4 regions of the Glutamicibacter sp. NPDC087673 genome follow, and region 3 is predicted to be linked to each of the others. Evidence: riboswitches for the same ligand, from Rfam matches in the RefSeq annotation. Region 3 holds a riboswitch; each other region holds the start of a gene.
What was found. A riboswitch is a leader RNA that binds a small molecule or an ion and turns the genes downstream of it on or off. The one in region 3 is predicted to bind thiamine pyrophosphate.
Positions count from the first base shown of each region.

Region 1: another riboswitch for thiamine pyrophosphate. It lies ahead of thiO (glycine oxidase ThiO); the one in region 3 lies ahead of thiC (phosphomethylpyrimidine synthase ThiC).
Region 2: another riboswitch for thiamine pyrophosphate. It lies ahead of ACIOTL_RS04660 (ECF transporter S component); the one in region 3 lies ahead of thiC (phosphomethylpyrimidine synthase ThiC).
Region 4: another riboswitch for thiamine pyrophosphate. It lies ahead of thiM (hydroxyethylthiazole kinase); the one in region 3 lies ahead of thiC (phosphomethylpyrimidine synthase ThiC).

Region 1 is NZ_JBIUWB010000002.1:380,929-388,814, forward strand. Features, by position in the region: gene ACIOTL_RS06195 (NAD(P)/FAD-dependent oxidoreductase) at 1-50, opposite strand, end outside; gene ACIOTL_RS06200 (VOC family protein) at 326-1,012, shown strand; gene ACIOTL_RS06205 (lysoplasmalogenase) at 1,073-1,792, shown strand; gene ACIOTL_RS06210 (alpha/beta fold hydrolase) at 1,783-2,577, shown strand; gene ACIOTL_RS06215 (GNAT family N-acetyltransferase) at 2,699-3,133, shown strand; gene ACIOTL_RS06220 (OsmC family protein) at 3,165-3,596, shown strand; gene ACIOTL_RS06225 (mechanosensitive ion channel) at 3,891-5,111, shown strand; gene ACIOTL_RS06230 (GNAT family N-acetyltransferase) at 5,195-6,223, opposite strand; TPP riboswitch at 6,234-6,338, shown strand; gene thiO (glycine oxidase ThiO) at 6,336-7,433, shown strand; gene thiS (sulfur carrier protein ThiS) at 7,460-7,705, shown strand; gene ACIOTL_RS06245 (thiazole synthase) at 7,708-7,886, shown strand, end outside.
Region 2 is NZ_JBIUWB010000002.1:69,531-77,416, forward strand. Features, by position in the region: gene ACIOTL_RS04625 (Na+/H+ antiporter subunit A) at 1-1,883, shown strand, start outside; gene ACIOTL_RS04630 (Na(+)/H(+) antiporter subunit C) at 1,880-2,329, shown strand; gene ACIOTL_RS04635 (Na+/H+ antiporter subunit D) at 2,326-3,927, shown strand; gene ACIOTL_RS04640 (Na+/H+ antiporter subunit E) at 3,939-4,565, shown strand; gene ACIOTL_RS04645 (monovalent cation/H+ antiporter complex subunit F) at 4,567-4,833, shown strand; gene mnhG (monovalent cation/H(+) antiporter subunit G) at 4,833-5,237, shown strand; gene ACIOTL_RS04655 (DUF4235 domain-containing protein) at 5,294-5,536, opposite strand; TPP riboswitch at 5,621-5,742, shown strand; gene ACIOTL_RS04660 (ECF transporter S component) at 5,808-6,416, shown strand; gene ACIOTL_RS04665 (ATP-binding cassette domain-containing protein) at 6,413-7,886, shown strand, end outside.
Region 3 is NZ_JBIUWB010000002.1:219,273-227,158, reverse strand. Features, by position in the region: gene ACIOTL_RS05385 (GTP pyrophosphokinase family protein) at 1-409, shown strand, start outside; tRNA gene ACIOTL_RS05380 (tRNA-Met) at 492-568, opposite strand; tRNA gene ACIOTL_RS05375 (tRNA-Thr) at 616-687, opposite strand; tRNA gene ACIOTL_RS05370 (tRNA-Thr) at 1,221-1,292, shown strand; TPP riboswitch at 1,566-1,673, shown strand; gene thiC (phosphomethylpyrimidine synthase ThiC) at 1,670-3,412, shown strand; gene ACIOTL_RS05360 (DEAD/DEAH box helicase) at 3,505-5,424, opposite strand; gene ACIOTL_RS05355 (hypothetical protein) at 5,733-6,149, shown strand; gene ACIOTL_RS05350 (cystathionine gamma-synthase) at 6,238-7,395, opposite strand; gene ACIOTL_RS05345 (pyridoxal-phosphate dependent enzyme) at 7,423-7,886, opposite strand, start outside.
Region 4 is NZ_JBIUWB010000001.1:873,520-881,405, forward strand. Features, by position in the region: gene ACIOTL_RS04110 (sugar porter family MFS transporter) at 1-151, opposite strand, end outside; gene ACIOTL_RS04115 (uracil-xanthine permease family protein) at 367-1,650, opposite strand; gene thiD (bifunctional hydroxymethylpyrimidine kinase/phosphomethylpyrimidine kinase) at 1,678-3,102, opposite strand; gene thiE (thiamine phosphate synthase) at 3,099-3,740, opposite strand; gene thiM (hydroxyethylthiazole kinase) at 3,733-4,527, opposite strand; TPP riboswitch at 4,517-4,611, opposite strand; gene ACIOTL_RS04135 (GntR family transcriptional regulator) at 4,646-5,014, opposite strand; gene ACIOTL_RS04140 (hypothetical protein) at 5,011-6,570, opposite strand; gene ACIOTL_RS04145 (aldehyde dehydrogenase family protein) at 6,630-7,886, shown strand, end outside.

The sequences.
Region 1 (7,886 bases), 160 kb from region 3:
GGCCCGATCCGGCCTTCTGACATCAGGTGGGGAAAATCCGTGTTGCTCATGGCAACATAATACCGGCGGAAAATGCTCCAATTTCCGCCAGGAGAATCTTGGAATTGGAATTAATGGCACTAAGATAAACAACTTGCTCAAATTCAAGCATGTCATCATGGTGTTAGAAATTAGCATTGCAACTAATTCTTATGGAAATCCTGCGAAAAGAATTCTTGTTTCCATTGCCTAAGTCAACGATAATCAATTTCCATATGTGGATATTATTGGCCGGTTCAACGAATGCGCGAAGTGACCGGAATCACCCCAGCGGTAAGCTGGAAGCATGTACTGGGAAAATATCGTCTTCGATGCCGAAAGCCCGAAACAGCAAGGGGAATTCTGGGAGGTCCTGCTCAAGTGCCAGATGCTGACCGATAACGCCGACGGCTATGAAACCCGGCTGCAGCTGGCGGGACCGAGATACCTGGATTTGTGCTTCCCCGCTGTCCGGAACCCGGACCGTGCTCAACAGCGCGTGCACCTGATCCTCGGATCCGGCACCCATTTCAGCGAACGCCTTGGCGATCGGCACCGGCATGCCATGGAGTCCAGGCTCGATGCCGCAGGCAACGAATTTCTGCTCCGTGCCCACGACCAGGACGCAAGCGGCTTGGTGCTTGAAGCCCTGCAACTGGCCTGCGTTGACCCGGCCGGAGATGCAGAATTCTGGAAGCAGCTGCTGGGATGGGACATCGTTGCGCGGTCTCCAGTGGTTCTGGCTCATCCATCAGGCGCGGGCCCGCGGCTGGTCCTTGTCCGGGAAGCTTCACCCAAGACTGCGGGGAAGAATGCGATCCATCTGGACCTGCGTCTCGAACAGGCCGAGAGCATGGAGGACGCGTTGGGAATCATCTGCGCATTGGGCGGCAAGGAACTGGACCGTCCGTGGGGTACGCTGCCATGGCGGGTATTCCAGGACCGCTCGGGCAATGAATTCTGCGTCCTGGCCCCGTCGGCTTCCAACCGGTGACGGATCCGGCAACGCTCCGAGGCCGCTAAACGCAATTATCGGCACTACCCAAGGAAGAAAGTGCAACCACACCTGGGCAATGAGCACACCGTTGCGGTGATCCCGGGGCAGTCACGCCGCGGGATCGCGGCTCTGGCGCTCCTGCTCGCAACTGCCACCCATTTGCTGGCACAACTGTTCTGGCCTTCGGGGCTGCTGGCGGACGCCACGCAGATCCTGCTGATGCCGCTGTTGGCAGGAACGGTTCTCGCCCTCACCACCTCGCCGCGTGGCACACTGATCCGGCTGGTGCTCATAGCCCTTTTCTTCTCCTGGGTCGGTGACACCTTGCCCCGGTTCATGGACGGCGATTCTGCATTCCTGGCCATGGTTAGCGCATTCCTGGTTGCGCAGTTCTTCTACATCGCCGCTCTGGCAAGATACTGGAAATCTTCGATACTGCGCCATTGGAGGATGCCGCTTCCTTATCTTGCCGCATTTGCCCTGCTGCTGGTCCTCTGCTCACCCGGTGCGGGAGTGCTGCTCGCCCCGGTGATCATCTATGGCTCGGCATTGATGATGATGGCCATCCTCAGTACCGGGCTGGGTCCGATCGCAGGCTTCGGCGGCGCAATATTCTTCCTCTCCGATTCCTTGATCGCGCTGCGCTCATTTGCGGATATCGATGTCCCCGGAATGGGATTCTGGATTATGCTCACCTACGTAGCTGGCCAATGGATGATCAGCTACGCTGCGAGCCAGCGCGAGGCACAGGAGAAGATCACGGTGAAATGCGAGTAGCCCCAAAGAGCAGGATCCCGTTGTTCATGGTGCATGGCAACGGGGTAGACCACCGTATCCTCAAGCCGCTGGAAGCAGAGCTGGCCAACGCGCAGATCTTCGACTTGCACTACGTCGACTTGCCCGGCTTCGGAACCTGTCCACCGCTAGGGAACCCCGGGGGACTGCCAGAACTTGCAAACTGGTTGGAGGAACTGATCAGGCAAACCGCGGGAGAGGGGCCGTTCGCACTGCTGGGCAACTCTCTTGGCGCCTTGCTCTGCCAGGAGATGGCCGACAGGTTTCCCGGCCAGGCCCAAGGACTATTCCTCCTGGCCCCAGTGGTCTTTCCCGATGCCTCGCGGCGCACTGTGCCCGAAGCGCAGGTAGTCGTAGAGGATCCCGGGCTGCTGGCCCGGATAGATCCCCGCCAAGCACAGCAATTCTCCGATATTGCCGTGGTGCAATCGCAGCAGGCGTGGCAGAGCTTCGCGCAGTGGGTGCTGCCCGGGCTGGACTGCGCGAACTTGCGCTCCATGGCCAAGCTATCCAAGCGCTACTTCCTGGATCCTCTGCCCGTGGAGCGTAAACGCCAGCTGGATATTCCGGTAACCATCCTGTGCGGGAAACAAGACCACATCACCGGATACCGGGATCCCGAGCAGCTATCGCGCCGGTACCCCTCGATGAGGATCCGCGTGCTTGATTCTGCAGGGCATAACGTGCACCTTGAGCAGCCCGAGCAGGCCGCGGCCGAATTGCGGGACTGGGCCCACCGCACGGGCCGCATGAACGAGCCGGCTTGAGCCGGGGAAAAACCGCATGCTGGTGTGCCGCAACGATCCATGAAAACTTGAGGAATCGCTGGCACCCGGCTACATTTCGAATCAGCAAGTACGGATTCGCTTGAGCATGAAGGAATATGGCATGGAAGAGACTCTCCTGCTGCGCGAGCTGTCGAGCGTGGATGAAGTGCCTGACCTGCTCGACATTTGGCGCAGTTCGGTGGAACGCCGGGGAGACTTCCTCTCGGCTGCTGATATTGATGCGGTGGCCGTCGCCCTGGAAGCTGTCTATAGCCAATCGGTCTCAGTCAGGATTGCCCAGCATGGTCGACGCATTGTTGGCTTTGCGGCATGGAGCAGTACACGCATCGAACTGCTCTGGGTGAGGCACACTGATCGCCAGAAGGGTGTGGGCCGCATCCTGCTGGATGAAATCATCGCCAGCATTCCCGGGATCAGCGTTCATCTCGATTGCCAGCGCCAGCCTGCCATTGCGTTCTTTGGCGACTGCGGATTCGTGCCTGTGCCCGGGGAATCTGCATCGTCGCCGCAACGAGTCGTATTGCGCCACGTGTAGTCTTCAGCCTGGATCGTGGCACGATAGTTTCATGAGTGAAAATAGCCGTGAGATCCGTGAAGTCAGCATCGAACGCGTCGAGGCACGCAAGTACAGGGCCACTAGCCTCGAATCGGGAGCCAGCCTAGAATTCGGCCAGGGCGAAGGATTGCTAACCCCGGTGGAGTTGCTGCTTGCTGCCATCGCAGGATGTTCCGCAATTGATGTTGATGTGGCGACCACCAGGAGAAGCGAGCCTGAGAAATTCGAAGTCAAAGCGGGCGGCTACAAGGTCTCTGAGAACTCGGCGAGCCGGATGGAGGACATCCATCTTGGTTTCGATTTGAAGTTCCCCGATACCGAGGAAGGCCGCAAGGCAGCCAGCATGGTGGAGCGCATCGTCAAGCTTTCGCATGACAAATACTGCACCGTCTCCCGCACCGTTGAACTGGGCGCTTCCGTGCGGAGCGAAGTCATCAACTAGGTAGCGGGACTTCCGGCAATTCCCGGATGAATAAAGGTCAATGGCTGAATCCGCAATAGCTTCCATGGCAATTCACGGGTTTGGACGCAACCGCGAACTTTCTAACATTGCGTGGATCAGTTGTCGGCAAGGTCTTATTGTTCGGAATTCGTTGAATACATCGGGATATAGTCAGCTTTTCGCAATTCGAGCTGTGAAAGTCCAATGATTCAAGCTGGGAGCATGGGTCTTTGCCCTAGTCAGCGGAGAACCTTCATCGTAGGGTCGGACTGTCCCTACGTTGAAGGAGCAGCAATGCAGTCTGAGAACGTTTTAGGCAATATCGACTGGGCGTCGATGCTACAAAAGGTTGGCATCGCGCTAATCATCCTCATCATTACGTGGCTAGTTGCACGCATAATTCGTTGGGCTGCCGCCAAACTGGTGAACAGGGTGAAGTTCCTGCAAAAGCAGGGCAATGACGGAGAACAAATAGGCCAATCCCTGGGCAAGGTCGCGGGGTTGATTGTCTGGCTCTTCGGCCTCGTGGCAATCCTGCAGGTCTTCGCTCTATCCGAAGTGCTATCGCCGGTGCAGGGCATGCTCGGCGGCGTCATGGCCTTCATCCCCAACCTCATCGGTGCGGGCTTCATCTTCTTCATTGGCTACGTCATCGCGAATATCGTTCGCCAGCTGCTGAGGACCGGTTTGGGAACTGTCGATTTTAGCGGACTGGTCCGCAAGGTCACCCCAGGCAACGAACCAGTAGATGAAGTTCAGTCTCGCGAATCCCAAGCGAAGATCGTTGACATCATTGCCAACATCGTCTTCGCCTTGATCCTGCTAGTCGTCGCAATATCAGCCCTGCAGGTTCTGGGCATCGCGGCAATTTCGGTACCTGCCCAGCAGATGCTGCAGCTGGTCTTCACCGCAATCCCGCAGGTCATCATGGCCTTGGCGCTCTTGGCCGTGGGTATCCTGATTGCCAAGTTCGTCGGGCAGCTACTTGAATCCACCCTCCACGGCGTGGGTACCGACACTGTTGTTGCCCAGTGGGGCGTAGTTCCCGAGGGCAAGAGCGCTTCGGGAATCATCGCTGGCATCGTCAAGATTGCTATCGTGCTGTTCTTCGGTGTGATGGCGGCCCAGATGCTGAACTTCCCAGCGATCACCAATATCCTCAATGAGATCCTGGCCTTGGGCGGCAAGATCCTCTTCGGCGCAGCAATTATCGCCGCAGGTTTCGTCATCGCCAATGTGATTGGCCGCTTCTTGGGTGACACTACTGCTTCGAAGATCATCCGCTACACGGCAATTGCGCTGTTCGTGGCGATGGGCCTGAAGTACATGGGTATCGCCGATTCGATCATCAACATGGCCTTCGGCGCAATCGTCATTGGCGCAGCATTGGCAGCGGCTCTGGCCTTTGGCCTCGGCGGTCGTGATGCTGCGGCCCGCACGCTGAAAAAGATGGAGGCCCAACAGGCCACCAATGGCCCGGACTCGACGCCACCGGCATCGAACCCAGGCATCTAACCACGCATCACAAAACCTGAGGGACAGATAAGAAGTCGCGGAATCCAAAACCGGATTCCGCGACTTTTTTGATGCCCGCCAAGCTACTGCTGCGTGCCCCACGGCAAGGGCATGACCGCAGAGCCGCCATCGGTACGCAACCGCGCGTAGGTGTGCACATCGATGCGTTCTCCGGCAACCAGGAATTTGCCCCGCTCGACACCTTCGTGCAGGAAGCCGTTGCTTTCTGCCACATGCTTCGACCCGGGATTATTTGCCCGCAAGCCCAGCTCCAAGCGGTACAGTCCCAGCTCGTCGAACAGGTAATCCACCAAGGTTGCCACGGCGCGGGTGGCCAGCGACCGGCCCCAGTAATTCTGGTTCATCCAATACCAAATCCACGCGTTCTGATTGGCCGGGTCGACCGTACCGCACACCAGTCCCACCAGCCGATCCCGATATGCGACGGCCATCGCCTGCTGGCGTTCCCCGGCCTCCAGCAGTGCGCGCACATACGACTCAGCCTTTTGCGGGGAATCGGCGTCGCCTTGGCGCAACATGTCGGGGTTCGAGGAGAATGCCTCGAAGACCGCTTCGGCATCCGAAAGGCGCAGCCGGCGCACCGTGAATTCACCGTCGGCATGCACGGTTTCCTTCGGTCCTGCAGATGGCTGCGGATGAGCGGCGGCCGTGCCCTGGTGGAAGAGCAGCTGCCAGCGGCCCTGCTCATGGATCCACAGTGAACTGCGTTCGCTGGGGGAACCGGCGAGCAGCTTCCAGCGCAGCAGCACCAGCTGGTCTGAAAGCTGGAGAGCCACCGGGCTTTCGACTTTCAACGCCCCGGCATCCCGTGCCGGCTCCCGGGCCAGCTGGGCAATGATGGCCTCGCGATCATAGACTCGCCCGCTGGCTCCCACCTCGGCGAACCGAGGATGCAAGCGCCGCTGCAATTGCTCCTGGCTATGGCGTTGGCTGGATTCCAAGAGTTCTTGCTCCAACGAGATGATGGTGCTGGATAGCGCAGAACCTTGGGGAAGCACGATAGGGAAGTCATGGAATGCCATGTCAGCAAGTACATCACAGAAGATGACGGAACTGCGTTCAATGAAGTTCGACTTTATGAGCTGCATCATGCTTATAATCGCTGTAATCCGCGGGAGCCTGAATCGACCAGGCTGAGAGGGCACCGAGCCGACCGCTACACCTGATGCGGGTCATGCCGCCGTAGGAAGGAAGCGTGCCCTTGTGCATGTCAACATTGTTGGCGCCGGGATAATCGGCCTGGCCGTCGCGTTCGAGCTGGAATCACGCGCACACACCGTCACCCTCATCGATCCGGCACCCGGCCAAGGTGCAAGCTACGCGGCAGCAGGAATGCTGGCCCCGGCAGCTGAAACGGTCTGGGGCAATGGCCCGTTGCACCAGCTGCTTGCCGCCTCGAATGCCGCCTATCCGCAGTTCATCGAGCGCATCGCATCGGCCACCGGGCAACGCCCGGACTACTTGCAGAACTCCACGCTCGTTGTCGCCGCAGAGCCTGCGGACCGCGAAGCCCTGCACGAGCTGGCCGAACTGCAGATATCCCTCGGCCTGTCAGCGCAAAAGCTGCTGCCCAGCCAAGCCCGCAAGCTCGAACCAGCCTTGGCCGCCAATATTTCTGGCGCGGTCCTGTGCCAAGATGACCACCAGGTCGACCCTCGATCCATCGTCAAGATCCTGTTGGAGCATCTGCGTCCGCACCTGGTCGAGGAACGGGCGCAGGCACTGGTGACCGACGGGAAGCGGACCACCGCTGTGCGGACCGCATCGGGCCGAATCCTCGAAGCGGAGCAGACCATCGTGGCCACCGGTCTTGGCACCCTCGATGGCTTGAACGAACTTCCGCTGCGCCCGGTCTACGGGGACATCCTCCGGATCCAGGGACCAGCAGGCCCGCCGCTCATCACCCGCACCATCCGCGGCATCGTGCACCGGAAACAGGTGTATCTGGTGCCGAGAAGGGACGGTAGCCTCGTCCTTGGCGCCAGCGTCCGTGAAGACCGGCAACAAGCGGTGAACATTGGCGCGATGCACCTGCTGTTGGACAACGCGAGAAAGCTTGTCCCCGGCATCAGCGACTGCACGCTGAACGAAGCAACGGCCCGGGCACGTCCCGCCACGCCAGATGACCGGCCGCTGCTGGGACGCCTTGATCCAGGGCTGCTGCTCTGCACCGGGTACTCCCGGCACGGCGTGCTGCTGGCTCCGCTGGGCGCAACGCTCACTGCGGATCTCGCCCACGGCCACCAATCCCACCCCTTGCACCAGGCTGTGGATCCCCACCGCTTTGCCAACGCAACCTAGACCGCTCACCGAACGGAGCAGCAACCATGACAAGCATCGGCATCAATTTCAATTCACGGCAACTGAACCTGGACGAAGGAACCACCCTTCGCGAATTCATCAGCACGCAAATCGGCAAGGAACTGGACGCCAACTCGGTGGCCGCTGACGGCAGCAAGCTCGGAGTTGCCGCCGCCGTCAATGGCGCTGTCGTTCCACGCAGCGCCTGGAATAGCTACCTGCTGGCCGAAGGGCACAGCATTGAACTCGTTACCGCGGCCCAGGGAGGCTAGGCATGGAAACGCGCAACATCACCGAGCTGGACATCCACAGCGACCCATTCCAGATCGCCGGACGCTCCTTGTCCTCGCGCCTGATCCTCGGCACCGGGGGAGCGAGTTCGCTGACCACCCTGGAAAGCGCCCTGCAGGCCTCCGGAACGGAGCTGACCACCGTGGCCATCCGCCACTTTTC
Region 2 (7,886 bases), 150 kb from region 3:
GCGATATCCGCAAGCTCAGCGGCTTGCGCCGTGCCATGCCGATACTGGCCACGACCACCGGCATCGCCGCGGCGTCCATGGCCGGCGTGCCGCTGCTGTTCGGCTTCGTTGCCAAGGAAGCGGTCTACGAATCGGCCCTGCACCTGGAAACCGGGTGGGGGATGGCCGCGCTCGTCGGCATCCTGATGGGTGCGGCGCTGACCATGGCCTACTCGCTGCGCTTCTTCTTCGGGGCTTTCGGCGTGAAGAAAAAGAAGTTGCCTGCATTGCAGTGCAAGGCCCCGACACTGATCTTCCTGGCGCCCTTGCTGGTTCTTTCGGCGGCGACGCTGTTCCTGGGCCTGTACCCGCAGCTGGTGGAGCCGCTGGCCATCCACTGGTCGGCCGCGCAGGGCGGACCGGGCAAAATGCACCTGCTGCCATTTGCCGGCTTCAACGCGGCACTGGGGCTGAGCGCCATTTCGGTGGGCCTGGGCCTGTGCTTCTTCTGGCTGCGTCACCGCACCGACACCGGCGCACCGCTGCGCCGGATGGTCACCTCGGCCGAGGAAATCTACCGCATGTCGGTGAACGTGCTGGACAAGGTGGCCATTTGGATCACCGGTCGCACCCAGCGTGGTTCGCTCTCCTTCTACCTGGGCGTCATCCTGGTCGTGGTGCTGGTGATCCCGCTGGCCATCGCGCTGACCGTCTACACCCCGTGGCCAACGAACTGGATCATCGCCGACCACCCGGCCCAGCTGCTGATCGGTGCGGTGATCATCGCCGGTGCAGTGGTCTCCATTACCGCGCCGAAGCGTTTCATGGCGGTGCTGATGGTTTCGGTGACCGGCTACGGCATGGTCGCGATCTTCGCCCTGCAAGGCGCCCCGGACCTGGCGCTGACCCAGCTGCTGGTGGAAACCATCGTGCTGGTTTCCTTCGTGCTCGCCTTGCGCGCCCTGCCCAAGCGACTGTGGGTGGGCCTGACCCGGATCAAGTGGGGCCGGGCCATCCTGTCGATCGCCTTGGCCGTGATGGTCGTCTACATTGCCATCGCGATGATGGCCGCCCGCAACGAGGCCCGCATTTCCCTGGCTTGGCCGGATCTGGCCTACTACGAGGGCTACGGCAAGAACATCGTCAACGTGGCCCTGGTGGACCTGCGCGTGTGGGATACCTTCGGCGAGATCACGGTGCTGGCAGCGGCTGCCACCGGTGTGGCTTCGCTGATCTTCGCCGGGCGCAGCTTCGGCAACCGGGTGCGGGCCCACCAGGTGGCACCGGGCAGCATCGACGCGGGTTCCGAAGCCATGGGCAGCAAGGACTCCAAGGAAACCGAGCTGCGCATTGCCCGCCGCTTTGCCTCCAGCTCCAACCAGGACTGGTTGATGGCTGGCAGCACCCTGGTCGCCGAGCGCCGCTCGATCATCTTTGAAGTGGTCACCCGGCTGATTTTCCACACGGTGCTGATCATGTCGGTGTACACGCTGCTGACCGGGCACAATACCCCGGGCGGCGGCTTCGCTGGCGGGCTGATCGCCGGCTTGGCGCTGACCATCCGCTACCTGGCCGGCGGCCGCGTGGAACTTTCCGAGTCGATGCGCATCGCTCCGGGCATGCTGATCGGCGGAGGCATAGCGCTAGCCGGATTGGCGGGCATCGTGCCGCTGCTGCTGGGTGATGGCATCTTCACCACCTACGCCCTGGAATTCTGGTTCTTCGGCGAGCACAAGTTCGTTTCCTCAACGATTTTCGACATTGGAGTGTATCTGGTGGTCCTTGGCCTCGTGCAGGACGTGCTGCGTTCTTTGGGCAGTGAGATTGATTCGCTCTCCGAGGGCCGCAGCCCGGTGGAGCGCCACGACGAGATCCAGGCCTCCCGGACTGGAGTTGGCCGATGAGCGTGAACATCACTTTCCTCGTAGTCACCGGCGTGCTGCTGGCGGCCGGCTTCTACCTGGTGCTCGAACGCACCCTGACCCGGGTGCTGCTGGGCATCATGCTGCTGGGCAACGGCATCAACCTGCTGATCCTCACCAGCGGCGGGCGCAAGGGCGCGGCGCCGTTGTTCAAGCCGGATGCGGCGGCCGACTCGTACTCGGACCCGCTGCCGCAGGCCCTGATCCTCACCGCCATTGTGATCACCTTCGCGGTGACCGCCTTCCTGCTGGCGATGATCTACCGGTCCTGGACCCTGACCAGCGCTGATGAGCTCACCGATGACACCGAAGATATCAAGGTGTCCCAGAAGACCGCCTACGACGAGGAAGAAGACTCGCCAGTGGCCGAGGATACGACCGAATTCGTCGATGAAGAAGGACGCCCAGTGCGCGAGGGGGAAGAGTGAATTTCCTGGATCTAGCCCCTTTGGCCGTGGTGCTGCCGATCTTCGGCGCCGGGGCAGCCTTCCTGGCCCGCCGCCAGGTCCGCCTGCAGCGCCTGATCACCATCGGCATCCTGTGCCTGACCCTGGTGCTCGAAGCGGGAATGCTCGCCGCCGTATGGGGCGGGGAAAGCTATGCCATCCATATTGGCGGCTGGGAGTCGCCCTTCGGCATCGCCCTGATGGTCGACGGGTTCAGCGCCTTCATGCTGCTGGTCTCCACCGTCGTCTCGCTGGCCGTGCTGCTCTTCGCCACCAGCCAGGGCCTGGCCGACGGGGACGAGCCCGGACCGGTGTCGATATTCCACCCGGCGTACCTGATCCTGCTGGCCGGAGTGTCCAACGCCTTCCTGGCCGCTGACCTTTTCAACCTGTACGTCGGATTCGAAATCCTGCTCACCGCCAGCTACGTGCTGCTGACCTTGGGCGGTACCGCCGAGCGCATCCGCGCCGGTACCACCTATGTGGTGGTTTCCGTGGTTTCCTCGGTGATCTTCCTGATGGCCATCGCGATGACCTATGCGGCCACCGGCACGGTGAACATGGCTGACCTGGCGGTGAAGCTGCCCGAACTGGGCCAGGGCCCGCAGCTGATCTTGCATGTGCTGCTGCTGATCGCTTTCGGCATCAAGGCCGCGGTCTTCCCGCTGTCCCTGTGGCTGCCGGACTCCTACCCGACCGCACCGGCCCCGGTGACCGCGGTGTTCGCCGGGTTGCTGACCAAGGTGGGCGTCTACGCGATCGTCCGCACCGAAACCCTGCTCTTCCCGGGCGGCTCGGTCAACGCCGGACTGCTGGTGGTGGCCGCGCTGACCATGGTCATCGGTATCCTCGGTGCACTGGCGCAGACGGACTTCAAGCGCATGCTTTCCTTCACGCTCACCAGCCACATCGGCTACCTGATCTTCGGCGTGGCCGTGGGCGGGCCGCTGGCCATCGCCGCGACCATCTACTACGTGGGCCACCACATCATCGTGCAGACTTCGCTGTTCATGGTAGCGGGACTGATCGAACGCCGTGCCGGCAGCTCGAATGTCACCCGGCTCGGCTCGCTGGCCAAGCTTTCCCCGGCATTGGCCCTGCTCTTCTTCATCCCGGCCATCAATCTGGGCGGCATCCCGCCGTTCTCCGGATTCCTGGGCAAATTCGGGCTATTGCATGCGGCCGCGCAGGATGCCGATCCGCTGACCTGGGTCGTGATCGGCGCCGGATTGCTGACCAGCCTGCTGACCTTGATGGCGATCATCCGCGTGTGGGCCCGTGTGTTCTGGCGCCGTGCCGCTGATGCCGAGGTGCCCAACCAGGACCTGGTGGCCGAAGCGACGCAGGTCGCCGACGAGACGTTGGCCGGCGGCGCGCAGAACCCCCGCTTGGGGTTGAAGCTGGCCAAGCAGCTGGAAGCCGACTCCTTGCCGTGGGGCATGCGCTACGCCACCGGTTCGCTGGTGCTTGCGGGCATCGCCCTGGCCATCTTTGCCGGGCCGATCTTCGAATTCTGCCAGCGGGTGGCTGCGGAACTGATCGCCCGCGAACCGTATATCAGCTCGATCTTGCCATTCTGATTGGAGGGATGATGCCGAACAAGAACTTTGAACCGCGTGACCAGCGCATTGACGATGCGCTGGATACCTCCGGCGTGCGCCACCGCGCGACACTCAAGCAGGAATGGCCGCTGCTTCTGCTGCTGCTCTTCGTCTGGGGTGCTCTCTGGCAGGACTTCTCCCTGGGGAACATGGTCTTCGGCGTGATCATCGCGCTGCTGATCGTGAACCTGTTCCCGCTGCCGCCGGTGGTCCTTTCGGGCCGGATCAATGCCTGGTACTGCCTGAAGCTGTTCATCTGGTTCCTCGGACAGGTCTTCGCGGCCAGCGTCCACGTGGCCTGGCTGGCGCTGGTCCGCGGGAAGCGCACCCGCAGCGCGGTCATTGCGGTCCCGCTGCGCACCGACTCGGACCTGATCGTGATGACCGTGGGCCACGTGCTCACGCTGATCCCGGGCTCCTTCGTGATCGACGTGGACCGCAGCTCGTCGACTCTGTACCTGCACTACATCGACATCGAGTCGCCTGCGGACGTGGAGAAGGCGCGTTCCGGCATCCGGGACATCGAACGCCGGCTGATCATGGCTATCGGCAGCCGAGACGAGTACGAAGCGATCAAGAGCGAATGCGGACCGAACTTTGATGCGAGGAAGGGGTAACATGCTGGATATCGTCATTTGGATCTGCGGCATCATGCTCGGGCTCGGTGCTGTCGCCTGCCTGGTCCGTGTTGCCAAGGGGCCGTCAATCCTTGACCGGGTGCTGGCCCTGGACGTGATGCTGCTGATCATCTCCGCCGCGCTGTGCCTGGAAATGGTGCTGCACAAGCACACCGACTACTTGCTGTTCGTCGTGGCCGCCTGCATGCTCGGGTTCATCGGTTCGGTGACCGTCTCGCGCTTTGTTTCGGATCAGAGGAACGCCTAATGGAAATCTTCCTTGATGTCCTCGTTGCCGTCCTGCTGATCCTTGGCTGCCTGATGTCATTGATCGCAGGCATCGGCTTGCTGACCTTCCCGGACATGCTCACCCGCATGCATGCAGCGACCAAACCGCAGGTACTCGGCTTCCTGCTGATTTTCGCTGGACTGGCCATTTACCTGCGCAGCTGGGCTGTGGTGCCGGTACTCGTGCTGGCCTGGGGAATGCAGCTATTGACCGCACCGGTTTCGGCCCACATGATTGGCCGTTCCGGCTACCGGACCAAGCACGCTGCCAAGGAAACCCTGTTCTCCGATGAGCTGAGCCACGTGGTCAACAAGGTCAACGGAACACCGCCGACCGGAACCACCCCGGTTTCCAAGACCGGATCGCCAGACGAACAAGATTGAGAAAAAGCGGGAGCCGCCCCTCTGGGCGGCTCCCGCTTTTGGCTCAACGCCGAAGCTTACTTGGTGAACTTGGCAACAACCTTGTTGGCGCTGCGATCAGCCACGGTCTGCAGGATTGCTGCGACCAGGGCCGAAACGACTGCGAAGCCCAAGGCACGGCGGAAAGAAGCTTCCGCTGCTTCCTCAGTGCCCTTGCGTGGTGCTTTGCTGCCGGTTGCCTTCAACCAAAGGAAATCAACCAGCTTGCCGCCGAGCATGCCAGCGCCAACGGTGATACCGGTAGTGGCAAGTTTCTGCACTTTATCCATTTTTTCCTCGCGATCAAGCTCTTGACATATCGTTCCTCTGCCCAGCATACCTGCGGTATGGTGGGGGAGCAGTAATTATTCCGACAGGGGAGCGTCAGACTTTTAAAAAAGTCGCAAGACGCTGAGAGTGCGATAGATCGCAGACCCTCGAACCTGCCCCGGCTAGTACCGGCGAAGGAAGTCGAGCATCTCGGATGCGGATAGGCGCGGCAGTATGCCCTCATTCCGTCCATCTCCCCTCCTTTCCACAGGAGGACCAGCAATGAACGAAACAGTTTCGAAGCAGCGTACCGGCTGGCGTGTAGTTGATATCGTCGTCGCCTCGGTGATCGCCGTCGCTTCAGGGGTTATTTTCTGGGCGTGGAGTGCCGGCTATGGCCTGTTCTCACTCGCCTTTGCGGCTTTCCCGCCAGCCACCGCGCTGCTCACCGGCATGTGGCTCTTCCCGGCGGTGCTCGGCGCACTGATCATCCGCAAGCCAGGCGCCGCAATCTACTGCGAGCTGCTGGCCGCCGTAGTTGAAGCGCTGCTGGGCTCGCACTACGGCTTGACCGTACTGATCTCCGGCCTGGTCCAGGGCCTGGGTGCAGAGCTGGTCTTCGCAGCATTCCGCTACCGCAAGTGGAACCTGGGCGTGGCGCTGCTGGCCGGCTTGTTCGCCGGCTTGTTCGCCGGCATTTCCGAGGCCTACATCCTGGCCTACTACGTTGAGTACACCGCCGGAATGAAGATCTTCCACGTGATCGCCACCGGTATTTCCGGCGTAGTCGTCGCAGGGCTGCTGTCCTGGTTGGCCACGCGTGGACTGGCGAAGACCGGTGCATTGAGCGCCCTGCCGAGCCGGCGTGCGCACCTGGAAAGCGCAAAATGAGTTCCTTTGCCAATTCCGGCGCAGCCTCGCTGACCCAGCGCGGTGCCGCCATCACCGCAACGGGGTTCGGCTGGCAGCACTCCGAGAGGAAGAATCCTGCCATCTCGGGACTGGACCTTGTGATCCACGCCGGTGAGAAGGTGCTGCTGGTCGGTCCATCGGGCGCCGGCAAGTCAACCTTGCTGCACGCGATGGCCGGGTTGCTGGAAGCGGATGAGGACGATCAGGTCGCTGGCCGGCTGCTCATAGATGGCAGCGATGCCTTCATCCGGAGCCACCCGGTGGGCTTGATGCAGCAAGACCCGGAAACCCAGGTAGTGCAAAGCAGGGTCGCCGATGACGTGGCCTTTGGCGCCGAGAACCTCGGAATGGATCCCGAACTGATCCGCCAGCGGATCCCCGAAGTGCTGGACGCTGTGGGTCTGGGTGCGCTGTCCTTCGAGCACCGCACCCAGCAACTTTCCGGCGGGCAGAAACAGCGGTTGGCCTTGGCCGGCATTCTGGCCATGGAACCCAGCGTCATGCTGCTCGATGAACCGACTGCCAATGTGGACCCGCAGAGCATTGAGCTCTTGCGCGATGCGGTGCTGAACGCCGCCCGGCTTTCCGGTGCCACGCTGGTCGTCGTGGAACACCGGATTGAAGCCTGGGCGCAGCATGTGGACCGGGTTATCGTGCTGCAGCCCGGTGGGGGAGTCGCGCACGATCTGGACCCGCAGCAGCTGTACACCGATGAAACGGTGCGCGAGGAGCTGGCTGCTGCCGGGCTGTGGATTCCAGGCTACTTCCCGCAGGTGGCCCGGGCAACGAACGGTGCCGGTGCCACGCTGCTGGAAGCGCAGCAGCTGGTATCCGCCCGCACCGCCACGGCACCGCGCACCCAAGCGGTGGACGTGAATGTGCAAGCGGGCACCGCGACGGTGATTCGCGGCGAGAATGGCGCTGGAAAGTCGACGCTGGCCTTGACCTTGGGCGGATTGCTCGTCCCGGCCGACGGCGGGTTGGCGGCCACCGCGCAACTGGCCGACGGTCTGGGCAACTCCCCGTTTGCCTGGAAGGCCGGTGCATTGATTGGGCGGATCGGTTCGGTGTTCCAGGAACCCGAACACCAATTCGTGACCCAGAGCGTTCGGGAAGAGCTGGCTTTCGCTCCCAGCCGCGCGCAGGCCAGCAGCGCCGATGCGCCGAAATACGAGCCGGCCCAGGTCCAAGCGCGCGTGGACGCGTTGCTGGAACGCTTGGGCCTGGCGCATTTGGCAGACGCGAACCCGTTCACTCTCTCCGGGGGCGAGAAGCGGCGCTTGTCCGTGGCCACTGTTCTGGCCGCATCCCCCCAGGTGCTGATCCTCGACGAACCGACCTTCGGGCAGGATGCGAATACGTGGAGAGAACTGGCCGGGCTGCTGGTTGAGGAATTGCAGCAGGGCACCGCGATCATTGCTGTGACCCACGACGATCACTTTGCCTCGG
Region 3 (7,886 bases):
GGTCCTCCAAATCAAGGACTACATCAAGAACCCGAAGCCCAACGGCTATAAAAGTGTCCATGCGATCGTGCAGATCCCGGTCTACTTATCCGATGGCCCGGTCGATGTCGTGGTGGAGCTGCAGATCCGTACCATTGCCCAGGATTTCTGGGCAAGCCTGGAACATAAGATCTTCTACAAGTACGAGGGCGAAGTTCCAGAACATCTAGTGCAAGAGCTTGCCGACGCGGCGGCCATGGCGACGAAACTCGACATGCAGATGCAGCGCTTGCATACCGAAGTCCACGGCCATGATGCCAATCAGGCACCGAGCCAAGAGGCGGATTTCGATACGACAGCGATCCAGGGGCTGCTGTCGCTGGCTCAGCAAGCCAAGGACGGGAACCAGGAGAAGGACTTGGATCACTAGCCGTTCATGCCCTCGAAGGACAATGCTGCTTCGGGGCCGGAAACCAAAAAAGATCCTCGGCCGAGGCCGAGGATCTTTGATTTGGTAGCGGCGCCGGGACTCGATCCCGGGACCTCACGATTATGAGTCGTGCGCTCTAACCAGCTGAGCTACGCCGCCACAAGTGAGAAGCAATCCAGTAGAAGCCAAGAATGCTTCTCACTCAGAGCCCCCTGCCGGAATCGATCCGGCGACCTCGTTCTTACCAAGAACGCGCTCTACCACTGAGCTAAGGGGGCAACGAGTAAATACTCTACACGGATTTCCCGGCAAAGAAAAATCGGCGGATCACCCCGGAAAAGACCAGGAGAATTCTGTAAAACCACTAGTCAATGACTATTTATCCTCTTACTCGCTACCCCGGGGACGAAGGGTGGGACAAAAAGTGCCCTGGTGACGATGCTCACGAGAGTGCTCCTCGCGGTCAATCGCGGATTTGCCATGACGCGCAGAATAGAATCCCGCGGATCATCCCCGGTGGCCAAGCATCGAATTACCCCGCTTGGAACTTCGGAACGCTGACACCCTTTCCCACTCCAGAACCCCTGACCGAGCGGCACTTGGGCAACACCCGATCCACCTAGGCGCCCAGGCACGGCTCCGGTGCCCGGCAGCTGGATCCCGGGCCGTGAACCGGGGTGCTGGAAACCGCCAGGAAGGCAACAGCTCTTTGCCGCCCATTCCGGTCTTGAGTAGGAATATTGTGACCTCAGCAACAAATTCCCGACGGATTTTGCAAACCTCAAAAACCTGTGTAAAGTATTTACCTGTTGCCCCCTTAGCTCAGTGGTAGAGCGCGTTCTTGGTAAGAACGAGGTCGCCGGATCGATTCCGGCAGGGGGCTCGAAATAAGAGAGGCAATCTGGTTCCAGATTGCCTCTCTTTTCGTTTATCCCGCAGATGCCGTGTAGCCACTGCGAGCATGGCCCAAGGCGCACCCCAAGCTGCAGCACCGGCTATCGGCCGCGTCTTGCGCCCCGGATTCCAGGTGCCCCCGGCAAGAGTCTCCGGCCAATGAAAAGCATCCTGGCCCGCCACAGCCGGCCCTTCCCACTTCCTTGATGTCAGGCCCTGACCACTGGGTTTGCGTTTTCTCCTCGCAAGCGTGCTAAGTTGTTCGCGACCACACGGGTGCCCTGGCAAGGGCTGAGATCGGGCTATCGCCGTCCGCGACCGTTGAACCTGTCCGGGTAATGCCGGCGAAGGAAGTGAGTTTCCCCAGTGGAACAAATTGAACAGCACCCTGCCCACACCCTTGCCTACCGTGAATCTGCGGGAATTTCTGTTCCCGTCACGCAGATCCAATTGGCAGACTCCCCCAATGGACAGCCCAACGAGCCGCTGGCGGTATATCGCACCAGCGGACCGGGAAGCGAGCCCACCCAAGGCCTGCAACCCTTCCGCGAGCGGTGGATCCTGGAACGCGGGGACGTGGAAACCTATGCAGGCCGCGAACGCAACCTGCACGACGACGGACGCTCAGCGGTCCGCCGCGGCACGGCCAGCGCGGAATGGGCCGGACGCTCAGCCCCGCCACTGCGGGCCGTTGGCGGAGCCCGCGTGACGCAGATGCACTATGCGCGTGCCGGGATCATCACCCCGGAAATGCGCTATGTGGCCCTGCGCGAGGAATGCGATGTCGAGCTGGTGCGCAGCGAGCTCGCGGCCGGGCGAGCCATCATCCCGGCGAACATCAACCACCCGGAATCCGAGCCGATGATCATCGGCAAGGCGTTCCTGGTCAAGATCAATGCGAATATCGGCAACTCGGCGGTGACCAGCTCCATCGCAGAAGAAGTCTCCAAGCTCCAGTGGGCGGCCAAATGGGGCGCGGACACGGTAATGGACCTGTCCACCGGAGATGACATCCACACCACCCGCGAGTGGATCATCCGCAACTCCCCGGTCCCCATCGGCACTGTGCCGATCTACCAGGCGTTGGAGAAGGTCAACGGCGAAGCCAACGAACTGACCTGGGAGATCTTCCGCGACACCGTCATTGAGCAGTGCGAGCAGGGCGTGGACTACATGACCATCCACGCCGGGGTGCTGCTGCCCTACATCCCGCTGACCGCCAACCGGGTCACCGGCATGGTCTCGCGTGGCGGGTCCATCATGGCCGGCTGGTGCTTGGCGCACCACCAGGAGAATTTCCTGTACACCCACTTCGATCAGCTGTGCGAGATCTTCGCGCAGTACGACGTGGCCTTCTCGCTGGGCGACGGGCTGCGCCCGGGCTCCATCGCAGATGCGAACGACGCCGCCCAGTTCGCCGAGCTGGACACCCTGGCCGAGCTGACCAAGCGCGCCTGGAAGTACGATGTGCAGGTGATGGTCGAAGGCCCGGGGCATATCCCGTTCCATCTGGTGCGCGAGAATGTGGAACGCCAGCAGCAGCTGTGCGACGGGGCGCCGTTCTATACCCTGGGCCCGCTGGTCACCGACATCGCCCCGGGCTACGACCACATCACCAGCGCCATTGGCGCCACGGAGATCGCACGGTACGGGACCGCGATGCTCTGCTACGTCACCCCCAAGGAGCATCTGGGACTGCCCAACCGGGATGATGTGAAGACCGGGGTGATCACCTACAAGATCGCTGCGCACGCCGCCGATCTGGCCAAGGGCCACCCGGGTGCCACAGCGCGGGATGATGCGCTGAGCAAGGCGCGCTTCGAATTCCGCTGGAATGACCAGTTCGCGTTGTCCCTTGACCCGGTCACCGCACAGGAATTCCATGATGAGACCTTGCCGGCCGAGCCGGCCAAGACCGCCCACTTCTGCTCCATGTGCGGGCCGAAGTTCTGCTCCATGCGCATCTCCCAGGATATCCGCGACGAGTACGGCTCGGCCGAGGCGCAGGCCGCATTGGCCGGGATGGCGCAGAAAAGCAGGCAGTTCCTTGAAAGCGGCGGCACGGTCTATCTCGGGGACGGGATCCCGGTGGGAACTCCTGCTCCGTAAATAGCCTGCGGCGCACGAAAAACGCCCTTGGGGCAAGCTTTCGGCTTGCCCCAAGGGCGTTATTCAATGCTGTTCAGCTGCGTGCGACTGGCTTAGTAGTCGCGACGTCCACCGCTACGGCCCGAATCGCTGAAGCGATCCTTGCCGCCGCGTCCGCCGCCACCGAAACCGCCACGTCCGCCACTGCGTCCGCCACCGAAACCGCCACGTCCGCCGCTGCGTCCGCCGCCGAAGCCGCCACCACGGCCGCCACGGAAGCCACCGCGGTCGCCTTCGTCGTCGCGACGTGGGCTGCGGCCATTGTCGAGCTCAAGCTCGATGGCCTCGCCGCCGATGCGGGTCTTGGACAGTGCACGCCACTGGTCCTTGCTCAGCTCTGCTGGCAACTCGACCAGGGTGTGGTCCGAACGGATCTCGATGCCGCCGATTTCCGAAGAATCGAAGCCACCCTCGTTGGCCAGTGCGCCAACGATCGAGCCCGGCTGCACGCGGTTGCGGCGGCCAACGGCCAGACGGTACATGGCGTTGCCCTCGGCAGCGGTCTTGCGGGCACGTGGACCGCGATCGCCACGGTCACCGCGGTCGCCACGCTCGCCGCGCTCTGGGCGATCCATGCGCGCCTTCTTCGAAGGGGACATGACTGGTTCGGTCATCAGCAGCGGGCGGCCGCCCTGGGCCATCAGAGCCAGTGCAGCTGCGATTTCCAGCTGGTCCAGGTCTTCGTGCTCGGAAGCGAACTTCTCCACGATTTCGCGGAAGGTGGTCAAGTCCTGGCCGCTGATGGTCTTATCGATGCGATCAGTGAACTTCTGGATACGACGGTCGTTGACCGAATCCAGCGAAGGCAGCTGCATCTGGGTCACCGGCTGGCGGGTAGCCTTCTCGATGGCACGCAGCAAGTACTTCTCGCGCGGGGTCATGAACAGGATCGCGTCGCCCGAGCGGCCGGCACGGCCGGTACGGCCAATGCGGTGCACGTAGGACTCGGTGTCATGCGGGATGTCGAAGTTGATAACGTGCGAAATGCGCTCAACGTCCAAACCACGAGCTGCCACGTCGGTAGCAACCAGGATGTCGATCTTGCCCGAGCGCAGGTTCTCAACGGTGCGCTCACGCTGCTGCTGAGGGATGTCGCCGTTGATGGCAGCCGCGGTGAAGCCGCGGGCCTTCAGCTTGTCGGCCAGGTCCTCGGTAGCCATCTTGGTGCGGACGAAGGTGATAACGCCTTCGAACGACTCGGATTCCAGGATGCGGGTCATGGCGTCCAGCTTGTGGGCGCCCATGACCTGCAGGTAGCGCTGGGTGATGTTGGTGCCGGTGGACTGCTTGGACTTCACGGCAACTTCCTGCGGGTTGCGCAGGTATTCCGAAGCGATGCGGCGGATGGTGCGTGGCATGGTTGCCGAGAACAGGGCAACCTGCTTGTCCTCTGGGGTAGCTTCCAAGATCTTGTCGACCTCCTCGGCGAAGCCCATGCGCAGCATTTCGTCGGCCTCATCAAGGACAACGTACTGCAGGTTCGACAGGTCCAAGGAACCCTTGTTGATGTGGTCGATAACGCGACCTGGGGTACCAACGACTACCTGGGCGCCACGGCGCAAGCCGTTGAGCTGCGGGCCGTATGGCGAGCCGCCGTACACTGGCAGAACGGTGAAGTTCGGCAGGTACTTGGCGTAGGAAGTGAAGGCTTCGGCGACCTGGAGGGCCAGCTCGCGGGTTGGAGCCAGAACCAGGATCTGCGGGGTCTTGGCTGGACCATTGGTGTCAGCCAGCTCTGCCATGCGGGACAGGGCAGGAAGCGCGAAAGCAGCGGTCTTGCCGGTACCGGTCTGGGCCAGGCCGACAACGTCGCGGCCTTCGAGAAGCAGTGGAATGGTCGCTGCCTGGATTGGCGATGGCTTTTCGTAGCCAAGGTCGGCAAGCGATGCAAGCACGCGGGCATCCAGGCCAAGTTCGGAGAAGAGCACGGTTGGCTCTTCCGGGGTCTGGTTGTCGTCGGTGTTTACGGGCATGTCAGAAGACACGAAGAATTACCTCATTCGTTAGGGGATAGGCCTTGGCCGTCCCCAAAGAAACGACGTATAGGCTGCACAGTCAGATACAAGTCACGCTCATCAAGCGCTCCCCTATGACATAAAGACCCGCACACACTTTGCGGAAAATACAACACGAGAAGGCTCCGGCCTCAAAAATTGGGCTGGATGCGAGAGGGATACCCTGATGTTCGCGAACACTTAATGCTAGCTTGAACAGGCCACTATTGTCAGTGTCGAGAGCGTGTGAGATCGGGCACCGCACCAAAGCACGTAGGGTTGAGAACGTGAAGAAACCACTTTTTCCGCGACGTCCAGATGAGCCCACCCCAGGCGGATTGTTCATCGCCCAAATGCTATGGCTCCTAGCCGGAGTGCTTTTTCTCGGCTTCGGAGGCTTCCTGGCTTACGAGCATATCCAGGATTCCGCACTGGATTTCGGAGCCATTGCGCTGATGATCTTTTTCGCCGCCGCCGGCCTTGCCTGCTGTGTGCTGGGTTACCGCTTATTCACCGGGGACCGGGCCGCGCGCGCCCAGCTGTCCTGGTTGGGCCTGATTACCGCGCTGCCGCTGTTGCTGCGATTCGGCCGCTATTCGCTGTTGGCTGCCATCATCATGTTCAGCGTGGCCTTGATGTGGATGCCAGCGAGCAACAGGTATTTCAAGATCGTGGATCCCAAACCGGCCAAGCGCCGCCGGTAGCCGATCCGGAACTTCGTTCAAAGCACCAAGGACCTGGGTTCCGTTGCCCTTTGCGGGCAGCGGAACCCAGGTCCTTTGCGCTTGGTTCTCACAGGTTGGCGAAGGCCTTATCCAGGTCTTCAATCAAATCCGCAGGGTCTTCGATGCCAACGGACAGGCGCAACAGGTTCACCGGAACCGCCAGCTCGGTACCCTTCACCGAAGCGTGGGTCATCTCCGACGGGTAGTTCATCAGCGATTCGATGCCGCCCAGGGATTCTGCCAAGGTGAATAGCTTGGTGCTCTCGGCAATCTTGCGGGCCGCCGATTCTCCGCCCTTGAACTGGACGGACACCATGCCGCCGAAGCCGGACATCTGCTTCTTGGCAATCTCGTGGCCCGGGTGGTCTTCGAAGCCCGGGTAGAGCACGCGCTCGACTTCGCTGCGCTCACGCAGCCACCCGGCAACCTGTGCGGCGTTCTCCGAGTGGGCGCGCATGCGAACGCCCAGGGTCTTCAGGCCGCGGGTGGTCAAGAAGGCGTCCATCGGGCCCGAGACGGCGCCCACGGCGAACTGTATGAAGCCGATCTTTTCTGCCAGCTGCGCATCCTTGACGATCACTGCACCGCCTACCACATCGGAGTGGCCGCCGATGTACTTGGTGGTCGAGTGGACCACGATGTCAGCACCCAGGGTCAGCGGCTGCTGCAGGAATGGGCTGGCGAAGGTGTTGTCCACGACCAGCAATGCGCCGGCAGCATGGGCGATTTCAGCGACCTTGGCGATGTCGGTGATGGTCATCATCGGGTTCGAAGGGGTTTCAACCCACACCAGCTTGGCCTTGTTCTTTTCGATGGCGGCGGCAAGGGCTGCTTCATCAGCCATGTTCACCGGAGTGTTGCCGATGCCCCAGTCGCCCAGCACGCGGTCAATCAGGCGGAAGGTTCCACCGTAGGCGTCGTTGCCCAGCACAATGTGGTCGCCCGGACGCAGGATGGCGCGGATCAGCGAATCCTCGGCGGCCAGGCCGGAGCTGAAGGAGAAGGCGTGGGTGCCGAATTCTGCGCCGGCCAACTGCGCCTGCAGCGCGTCGCGGGTCGGGTTGGTGCCGCGGCCGTACTCGTAGCCGTTGCGCAGGCCGCCAATGCCGTCCTGCGCGTAGGTCGAGGAGAAGTGCAGCGGCGGAACTACCGCGCCGGTGACCGGTTCGAATTCCTGGCCCGCATGGACAAAGCGGGTGTTTGCTCCCTGATGGTTTTCAGTCATCGATATCAATCCTTTGAGGTGTTGTCTCTAGCGGGTGGAGTAGGCCAAGAGGTCGGCTGCGGTAGCCGCGGCGATCACTTCGCCGCCCTTGGTCAGCAGTACGGCCGGGTGGCTCTTGAGCAGTTCCTGTGCATGTTCCGGGGTGTCTGCGGTGCCAATGAATGGCTTGGCCAAGTCGCCCAGGTCTGCGAGCGTACTGGTTGGTTCTGCGCCAGCCAGCAGTGCGTCGGTGATGTCCCCCGCGCCAATGACACCGCGGATCTCGCCGATACGCGCTGGCAACGGCGAGGTGGACACGACCAGTGCGTCATCGCCCTGCTCGCGCAGTGCCTTGGCCGCTTCGGCCAGGGTGGTATCCAAAGCCACCGTGGTGGTGCCCTGCTTGGCAAGTGCCGCGCCGATGAAGTCCAAGGCGGAGTATTCATCGGTGGTGAAGCCCTGGTCCAGCATCCACTGGTCGTTGAAGATCTTGGCCAGGTAGCCGCGGCCGC
Region 4 (7,886 bases), on a different contig from region 3:
CCGCGTTGAGCCCGAATTCGTGCTCGACAGCGTCCACGGTGCCGTTAACGATTGATGAGTCATATCCGAAAACGAACCCACCCAATGCCGCCCCGAGGGCGATGAAGATGAGTCGCGCGGAGAGTTTTCCGTCTGATGTAGTCGCAGTCACAATGAGCCATGCTATCGGATTCGAGAGCCGCAGAATCCCGATTTCCCGATTTTTTATGGGAGATCGATCACAAATTGGAAGGAGTCCTTACTTCAAGACCGGGGGAGGCCCAGTGCGCGTCGCCGGTTCATGACTGGCCAGCTCCCGAATTCTTGGCAAAAAAGCAGGCCGGCATTGCGAGTTATCGCGATGCCGGCCTGCGGGGAATTTATTTGCTAGCTATCCGCAGGCTTCTGCGAGTCCGCCAAATCGTTGCCGCGCATCTTGGCGACGATACTCATCAGGTGGAAGACCACCAAGGTGGCGATCGAGCCCAGGGCGATGCCGCCCAGCTGGAGCTGGCCGAAAGCGATTTCCTTGGTCACCGCAATGGCGATAATCAGGCCGGTGCCGGCGGTCATCAAGTTGATCGGGTTGCCGAAATCCACCTTCGCCTCGATCCACAGGCGCGCGCCGACGATGCCGATCATGCCGTAGAGCACGATGCCCAAGCCGCCGATCACGCCTTCTGGAATGGTGCCGATCAATGCGCCGAACTTCGGCAGGAAGGCCAGGGCCACGGCCACAATCGCAGCGATCCAATAGGCCGCGGTCGAGTACACGCGCGAAGCGGCCATCACGCCGATGTTCTCGGCATAGGTGGTCGTGGCCGAACCGCCGCCGAAACCGGCGAGCACGCTGGCAGCGCCATCGGCCATCAGCGCACGGCCGTTGAACTTCGACAGGTCGCGATTGGTCATCACGCCCACGGTGCGCACATGGCCGATGTTCTCGGCGATCAGCACGAACACCGCAGGCAGGAACATCAGCGCAGTGTCGAAGTGGAAGGTCGGGGTGTGGAATTCTGGCAGTCCGATCCACTCTGCGGCAGCAACCGCCTTGAAGCTCACCTGCCCCTGGGCCAGTGCAACAAGGTAGCCGCAAAGAAGTCCCATGAGGATCGACAGCCGGCCCAGCAGGCCCTTGAACGCAACGGTCGCGACCACGGTAAAGATCACCGTGAGGAAAGTGGTCAGCGGGAACTCGGTCATGGGAACCAGCGTTGCGCTGGCCAAATTCAGGCCGATGAGCGCCACGATGGTGCCCATGACCACCGGCGGCATCAGGGCGTGGATCCAGCCGGTGCCGGTCTTCTGCACGATCAGCCCGACAACGAACAGCAAGGCCCCGGTCATCACGATGCCGCCCAGCGCGCCGGACATGTTGTGCGACTGGGTGGTCGAGAGGACCGGGGCAATCATCGCAAAGGACGAGCCGAGGTAGCTGGGCACCTTGTTCCTGGTCATCAGCAAGAAGATGACGGTGGCCAGGCCGGTGAACAGCAAGGTCGTGGTGACCGGGAAGCCGGTGATGGTTGGCACCAGGATGCTGGCGCCGAACATCGCCAGGATGTGCTGGGCTCCGATGGAAACGGTCTGCGGCCAATGCAGCCGCTCATCCGGGGCAACTACCTCACCTGGGGTGATGGTCCTGCCGTTGCCGTGAATGCTCCAACTCATGATTCCTCTTCCCGGGCCCTGCGGGTTTTAGGCCGTAGAGAAGTCTACTCGGTTCTCGTGCGCCTGCGCGAAGAAAGAGCGCTCATGTTCCGCGGAGCGGATGAAAGCGGCCTCCATGCGGGCCCGCAGCTGCGGATCTGCCTGCTCGAACGCCTGGCGGACCATTTCGATGGCCTGCTCGGTGGCGGAATCGAATTCCTCGGATGCATAGGTTTCCAGCCATTGCCGATAAGGATGCTCGGCATGGTTGGCTGCCGCCAGCCGCTTGCCGATGTCCTGGTACAGCCAGTAGCAAGGCAGGATCGCGGCAATCAGCTCCCCGTAGCTCTCCTGGCTGGCGGCCAGGTGGTTGGTGTAGTTCAGCGTGGTGGCGCTGGGCGTATCAGCGAACTCATCCAGGTAGCTGCCGTGCAGCTGCAGCTCGCCATCGAGGATGCCGTTGGCGCCACGCGACCAGAAACGCTGGGCACCGAGATCCGGCGCCATCGAGCTGGCTAGCGAAAGCACCTTGGCGTAACGCAGCAGATACAGCGCATCCTGGGCGATGTAGTAGTGGAAGTCATCCCGGTCCAAGGTGCCCTCGGATAGCCGGGTGATGAAATCCAGCTGGTCGATTTCCTCGCGGATCGGCTGGATCTTCTGCCACCAGTCGCCCATGGGATCTGCCGTGCCGAAGAAGTCGATGAAGTGGTTGACCGGGCCGTGGCCGCTGCCCACCTGCAATTGGTCGGCCGCTGCGATGGCCTTGGAGAGGTAGGACTTGGACTGCTCCAACGCGGCGATCCAGTCTCCAGTGGCAGCGAAGCGGGTAGCCAGAGTGCTGGAAAGGGTGCAGCCGGTGCCGTGGGTGTTCCTGGTGGCATGGCGCGGTCCGTGCAGCTCCAGCTGCACCCCGCCCGCCGACACCAGGGCATCGGGGCAATCCGCCCCGGCCAGGTGCCCGCCCTTGGCCAGCACCAGCGTGCCGTGCTTGGCAGCCAGCCGCTGGGCCTGGCGCAGGGCTTCGTCCCAGGAAGGGGCCACAGGCTCGCGCAGCAAGCTGGCCAGCTCCAGCAGGTTCGGGGTAATCACCGTGGCGCGATCCAGCAGCGAATCAAGGGCCGATTCGTCGTCGAGCAGGCGATCCCCGCTGGTCGCCACCATGACCGGGTCCAGCACGACGGGGGCGTCAACAGTTTCCAGCCAGCTGGTGACTGCGCGGATCACCTCGGCGTTGGCCAGCATCCCGATCTTGATCGCATCGATGCGGATATCTGTACTCACGGCTTCGAGCTGCGCGAGGACGAAATCGCCGCTGATCGCCTGAACTCCGGATACCCCATGGGTGTTTTGCGCAGTCAAAGCGGTGATCACGCACATTCCGTAGCCGCCGTTGGCGGCAATGGCCTTCAGATCCGCTTGGATTCCGGCGCCGCCGGAAGGATCGGAGCCTGCGATGGATAGGATGTTCATTTCGAGGCCTCCCAGGCTGCGACCAGCTGCGCGCTGGCAAGTTGCGGATCTTCGGCGTTGCAGATGGCGCGGACCACGGCCAGGCCTGCGCCGCCGCCGGCGCGGATCGCGGCGGCATCGTCTTGGGTAATTGCGCCGATCGCTACGCAGGGCAGCTTGGCCAAGGCAGCGGCTCGCGCAAAGCCGTCCAACCCCAGGGGAGCAGGATGGTCTTTTTTCGTCGGAGTGGCGCGGATGGCTCCTACACCGAGGTAGTCGATCACCGAGGCGTCCTTGTTCGCCTGGGCCAGCTGCTCATCGCTGGAAGCACTCAAGCCGATGATGCCCTCGCCGATGATCTGGCGAGCCAGCTGTACCGGCACATCTTTTTGCCCGATATGGATGCCGTTCACTGCTGCGCCAGCAGCCCGTGCCGCGAGGTAGACGTCAATGCGGTCATTGATCAGCAACTGGGCTTTGCCCTCGGTGAGCTTGGCAGCCGCGCAGGCCAGCTCGACGAATTCCCGGGCGCTTTCATCCTTGGCGCGCAGCTGGATCCACCCGATCCCTCCGGCGACGGCTCCCTCGATAACTTCCAGGGTGCTGCGTGGGGTGCAGCTGGCAGTGTTGGCTACTAGATAAGCGCCGTAATTATGCATGGTTCAATTCCTCGTACTTCAAAGTTTTCAGTTCCCGGGGATCGGCAGCCGACAGCGCATCAAGGAAGGCAACTGCGAAGCTGCCCGGACCGGAGCTGCCAGCCAGGGCCTTTTCCGCGGCCAGGCCATAGAAACCGTGGGCTGCGATGGTGGCCTCGAACGGGTCATCGTGGACCGCAACCATCCCGGCGCAGACCGCGCCCAAGGCGCAGCCGCCACCTGTCATCCGGGTCAAGCCAATTCCGTTGGTATGCACCAAGACGGTACGCGTGGCGTCGATGATGGCGTCAGCCTGGCCGGAAATGGCCACTACGCAGTCGTGCTCCGTGGCCAGTTCGCGTCCCGCCGCCAAGGCGGCAGAAACCTCATCCAAGGCATCGACACCGCGCGAAGCAGATTGCCGGCCGGCCAGAGCCAGGATTTCCGAGGCGTTGCCTCGAATCAGGGTCGGGCGTTGCCGGACAATGCGCCGGGCAAACTCCGTGCGCACCGGAAGCGCTCCCACTGCCACTGGATCCAGGACCCACGGGGTGCCTGCAGCGCTCGCCGACTGCACAGCTTCTTCCATGGCGGTCAGCTGTTCAGTGCTTGGAGTTCCCAAATTCACCAATACGGCTGACGCTGCCTGCGCGAATGGACCGGCCTCTCCGGGCAGATCCGTCATGGCCGGAGAAGCCCCGGATGCCAGCAGGGCATTGGCAGTGAAATTGGATACGACGGTATTGGTCAGGCAAAAAACCAAAGGTGATTGTTGCCGGTATTTTTGGGCAACTGCATGCAAAGCCATGCGACATCCCTCCGCTAGCGTGAACTAGATCAGGTTCTACGGGTCTTATCTCAGTCGGTTGATCCGACACCCCGTGTCACTGCCATAGAGCGTACGCACAACCGGTTCCGAGGACAAGTTACTTACGCTCGCGCCGCGCCACCAAGGCCTTGAGCGTGGCCGCATCCACCTTCTGCGCGGCCGCCAGCGCCCAGAGGCGATCCACGGCGGCCAGCAGATCTTCCCTGGTGTCCACCGGCTGCGGCCGCTCGTTGACCACTGTGCCGGCCCGGCGCCGGGAGGTGATCAGCTCTTCGGCTTCCAGCTCCTTGTAGGCGCGCGCCACTGTACCGACAGCGACGCCGAGGTCCGTGGCCAGCGCACGCACAGTAGGCAGCTTGCTCCCCGAGGGCAGATCTCCCAAGGAGATCAGTGAAGCAATCTGCGAGCGGATCTGCTCATAGGGCGGGGTAGCTGCTTGGAGGTCAACACTGATCTGCGTGCTCATGAAGTAGCTGCCGGCTGATGTTCCCGCACGAAGGCGCTACCGGGGCGCTCTAGGAAAATGACTGCTGGGACAACGAAGATGAGCAATGCAAAGAGTCCCAGCCCGGCCGGGAATCCGTAGCCAATGAGCAGCATGGCTACCACTGCACTGGTGTTAACACGCATTGAACGCAGTTCCAGGACCTTGCGGTACCAGATTTCTTCGGCCGACGAGACAGCCCAGGGAATAATTGCCCGGCGGGAGAACCAGACGAATCCAAGATGGGTTGCCAGCAACAGCAGGATCAAGCCTGCAACCATTGTCTTGCCTGGAGGCACGAAGCCCCACAAATAGTCCAGCGGCGGATCGAGCAGAAAATAGGTGCTGGTGGCAAACAGCAAGCCAGCGGCGATGTAGGACCACAAGGGCAGGGGCGCGTGGTACTTGGGTGCTGCAGACGCCTGCCGGGCCACCGTGCTGACGTAGCTGAGATAAAGCGCATTGAGAACGGCATAGCTCAAAGCCGCACCGGCAAAGATCATTAAGATCCACGTAGTTCGCTCATTGGTAGGCATCTGGAGCTCGTCATCCAGTGGCAAGAATGACCAGCCGATTGCAACGCTGAGCAAGGTGAGTGCTGCAGTTACGTATTGCAAGGTGAATAGTTGATCACGCAAACGCGAGAAGGCGGTCCGTTCCCTGGTGGTGGATTGAGCTGAGAATGTAGAGCGCGGTCCCCAGAAGAGCAACGTGAGGGCGACCGCAAGGGCGCCATAGCTAACGAACTCGTACTGTCCATCCGGCGAATTAGCCTGCGAGTAATTGACCACCGACACGGTGAAAGCCAGCAAGACGATGCCGATATTGCGCATCAAGCGGTTGAGCCAGACCGTGCGCAACGCTTGGTTGTCTTCGACCGAGATGCCGGCCAAGGCAGGTCTTTTCAGGATAACTACGGTAATCACAGCCGCGGCCACGATGATCCCTGCCAGGGCCACGATGAATACCGGGAGCATCTGTGTGCCCGGCAACCGCCCATCATACGGACCCTCCGACGTGTATGAATGGATGCCGTCAAAATCAAAGGTCGTGAATTCCGAGGCCGGAACGCCAACGAGCCCTTCGACTTTGGAGGCCGGCCACAGGGAGCCGACTGCGATCAGCAGCAAAAGCCCAACGAAAGCCCCTAGGGCCTTGGGAAATGGAGTTGTCAGGCTGCGGGCCTCTAATGAAGCGGTGCGCACGGGCTGGAGTTCCTTGGGCCAAGTGAACAAGCCGATGAGGTATACCAGAAGAACCCAGATCCCCGGAGTGAGTGCTTCAGCGATAGCCGAACCTGAATTGGTTTCGGTCATTGAAACGCGCCAGGTCTCGGACAAATCCCATGAGGTTGAAGCAAAGAATGCGATCAATGCGCACCAGAACGAGTGGGATCGGGCCCGGTCGATAGCTGGTGTTCCACGCCTGTGCGCCACCGAACGCAACCAAACGCAGATGATTGCGGCAACGAAAGCGATGGATATGGCGCTCGCCGAGAACTGGTTCATGGACATCAATGTATCAACTATTTGATACATATTGAATCCTCTGGCGAATTAAACGATGAAAAATAGTCCCAGTGACGTACGCTCAAATCATGGGTCTGTTTACTTCCACTCCGTTGCCCGAACCGGTCGGTGATTCCGCACCTCCGGTGGACGAGCATCCATCGCGCATAGCAACAGTTCTGAGTCATTTGCGGCGTTCTGCGGACACGCGGATCACGCATCCGCGACGCTTCCGCCTGCAGCAGCTCAAGGCACTGGAGAAGATGCTGGAAGAGCATCTGGAAGACTTCGTCCAGGCCTTGGCCGAGGACTTGGGCAAGAGTGCCACCGAAGCCAAATTCTCCGAAATCGACGTGGTGCGCGCGGAAATAGATTTCGCCCAGCGCCACCTCGTTGAGTGGATGGATTCCACCAGTGTCAAGGTTCCGCTGGCCTTGCAGCCAGCCATGGCCAAGGTCGAGCCGCGCCCGCTGGGGGTCGTGCTGATTATCGGAGCCTGGAACTATCCGGTTCAGCTGGTGCTCGCACCGCTGGTCGCGGCCATTGCTGCCGGCAACGCTGCGGTCATCAAGCCATCCGAGCTGGCTCCTGCGACCTCAGGCGCCTTGGCCAAGTTCCTCCCGGTCTACCTCGACGAACGGGTTTACGCGGTAGTTGAAGGCGGCGTGGATACCTCCACGGAGTTGCTTGCCGCCCGCTGGGACCACATTTTCTACACCGGCGGCGAACGCGTGGCCAAGATCGTGGCTGCCGCGGCCGCGAAGCATCTGACGCCTACCACCTTGGAATTGGGCGGAAAATCGCCGGCCGTGGTGGAGAACGATTCGTTGGCTTCCGCGAAGCGCTTGGCTTACGCCAAGTTCATGAATGCCGGCCAGACCTGCGTGGCGCCGGATTACGTATTGAGCGTGGGCGACTCGTCTGAGCTCATCAGGCGCCTGGGCCAGGCCATCTCCAGCTTCTACGGCAAGGAACCGCTCACCCATCCGGACTTTGGCCGCATCGTCAGCCGCAAGCACTTTGAGCGGCTGCTGTCGATGTTCGAGCAAGGCGAGGTGGTTTTCGGCGGCGAGTACGACGAGGATACCCTGCGCATAGCGCCGAGCATCATGCGCAATGTGGACCTCGAGGGAAGTTTGATGACCGAAGAGATTTTCGGTCCGATCCTGCCGGTGATCGAGGTGGAAACCTTCGAGGAAGCACTCGAATTCATTGCCCGGCGGCCGTCGCCGCTGGCCGCTTACCTGATGAGCGAAAGCCCGCGCCTGCAGTCGATTTTCTCTGACCGGGTGCGAGCCGGCTCCATTGTGCATAATGCTCCGTTGGCCCAGATGATCGTTCCAACC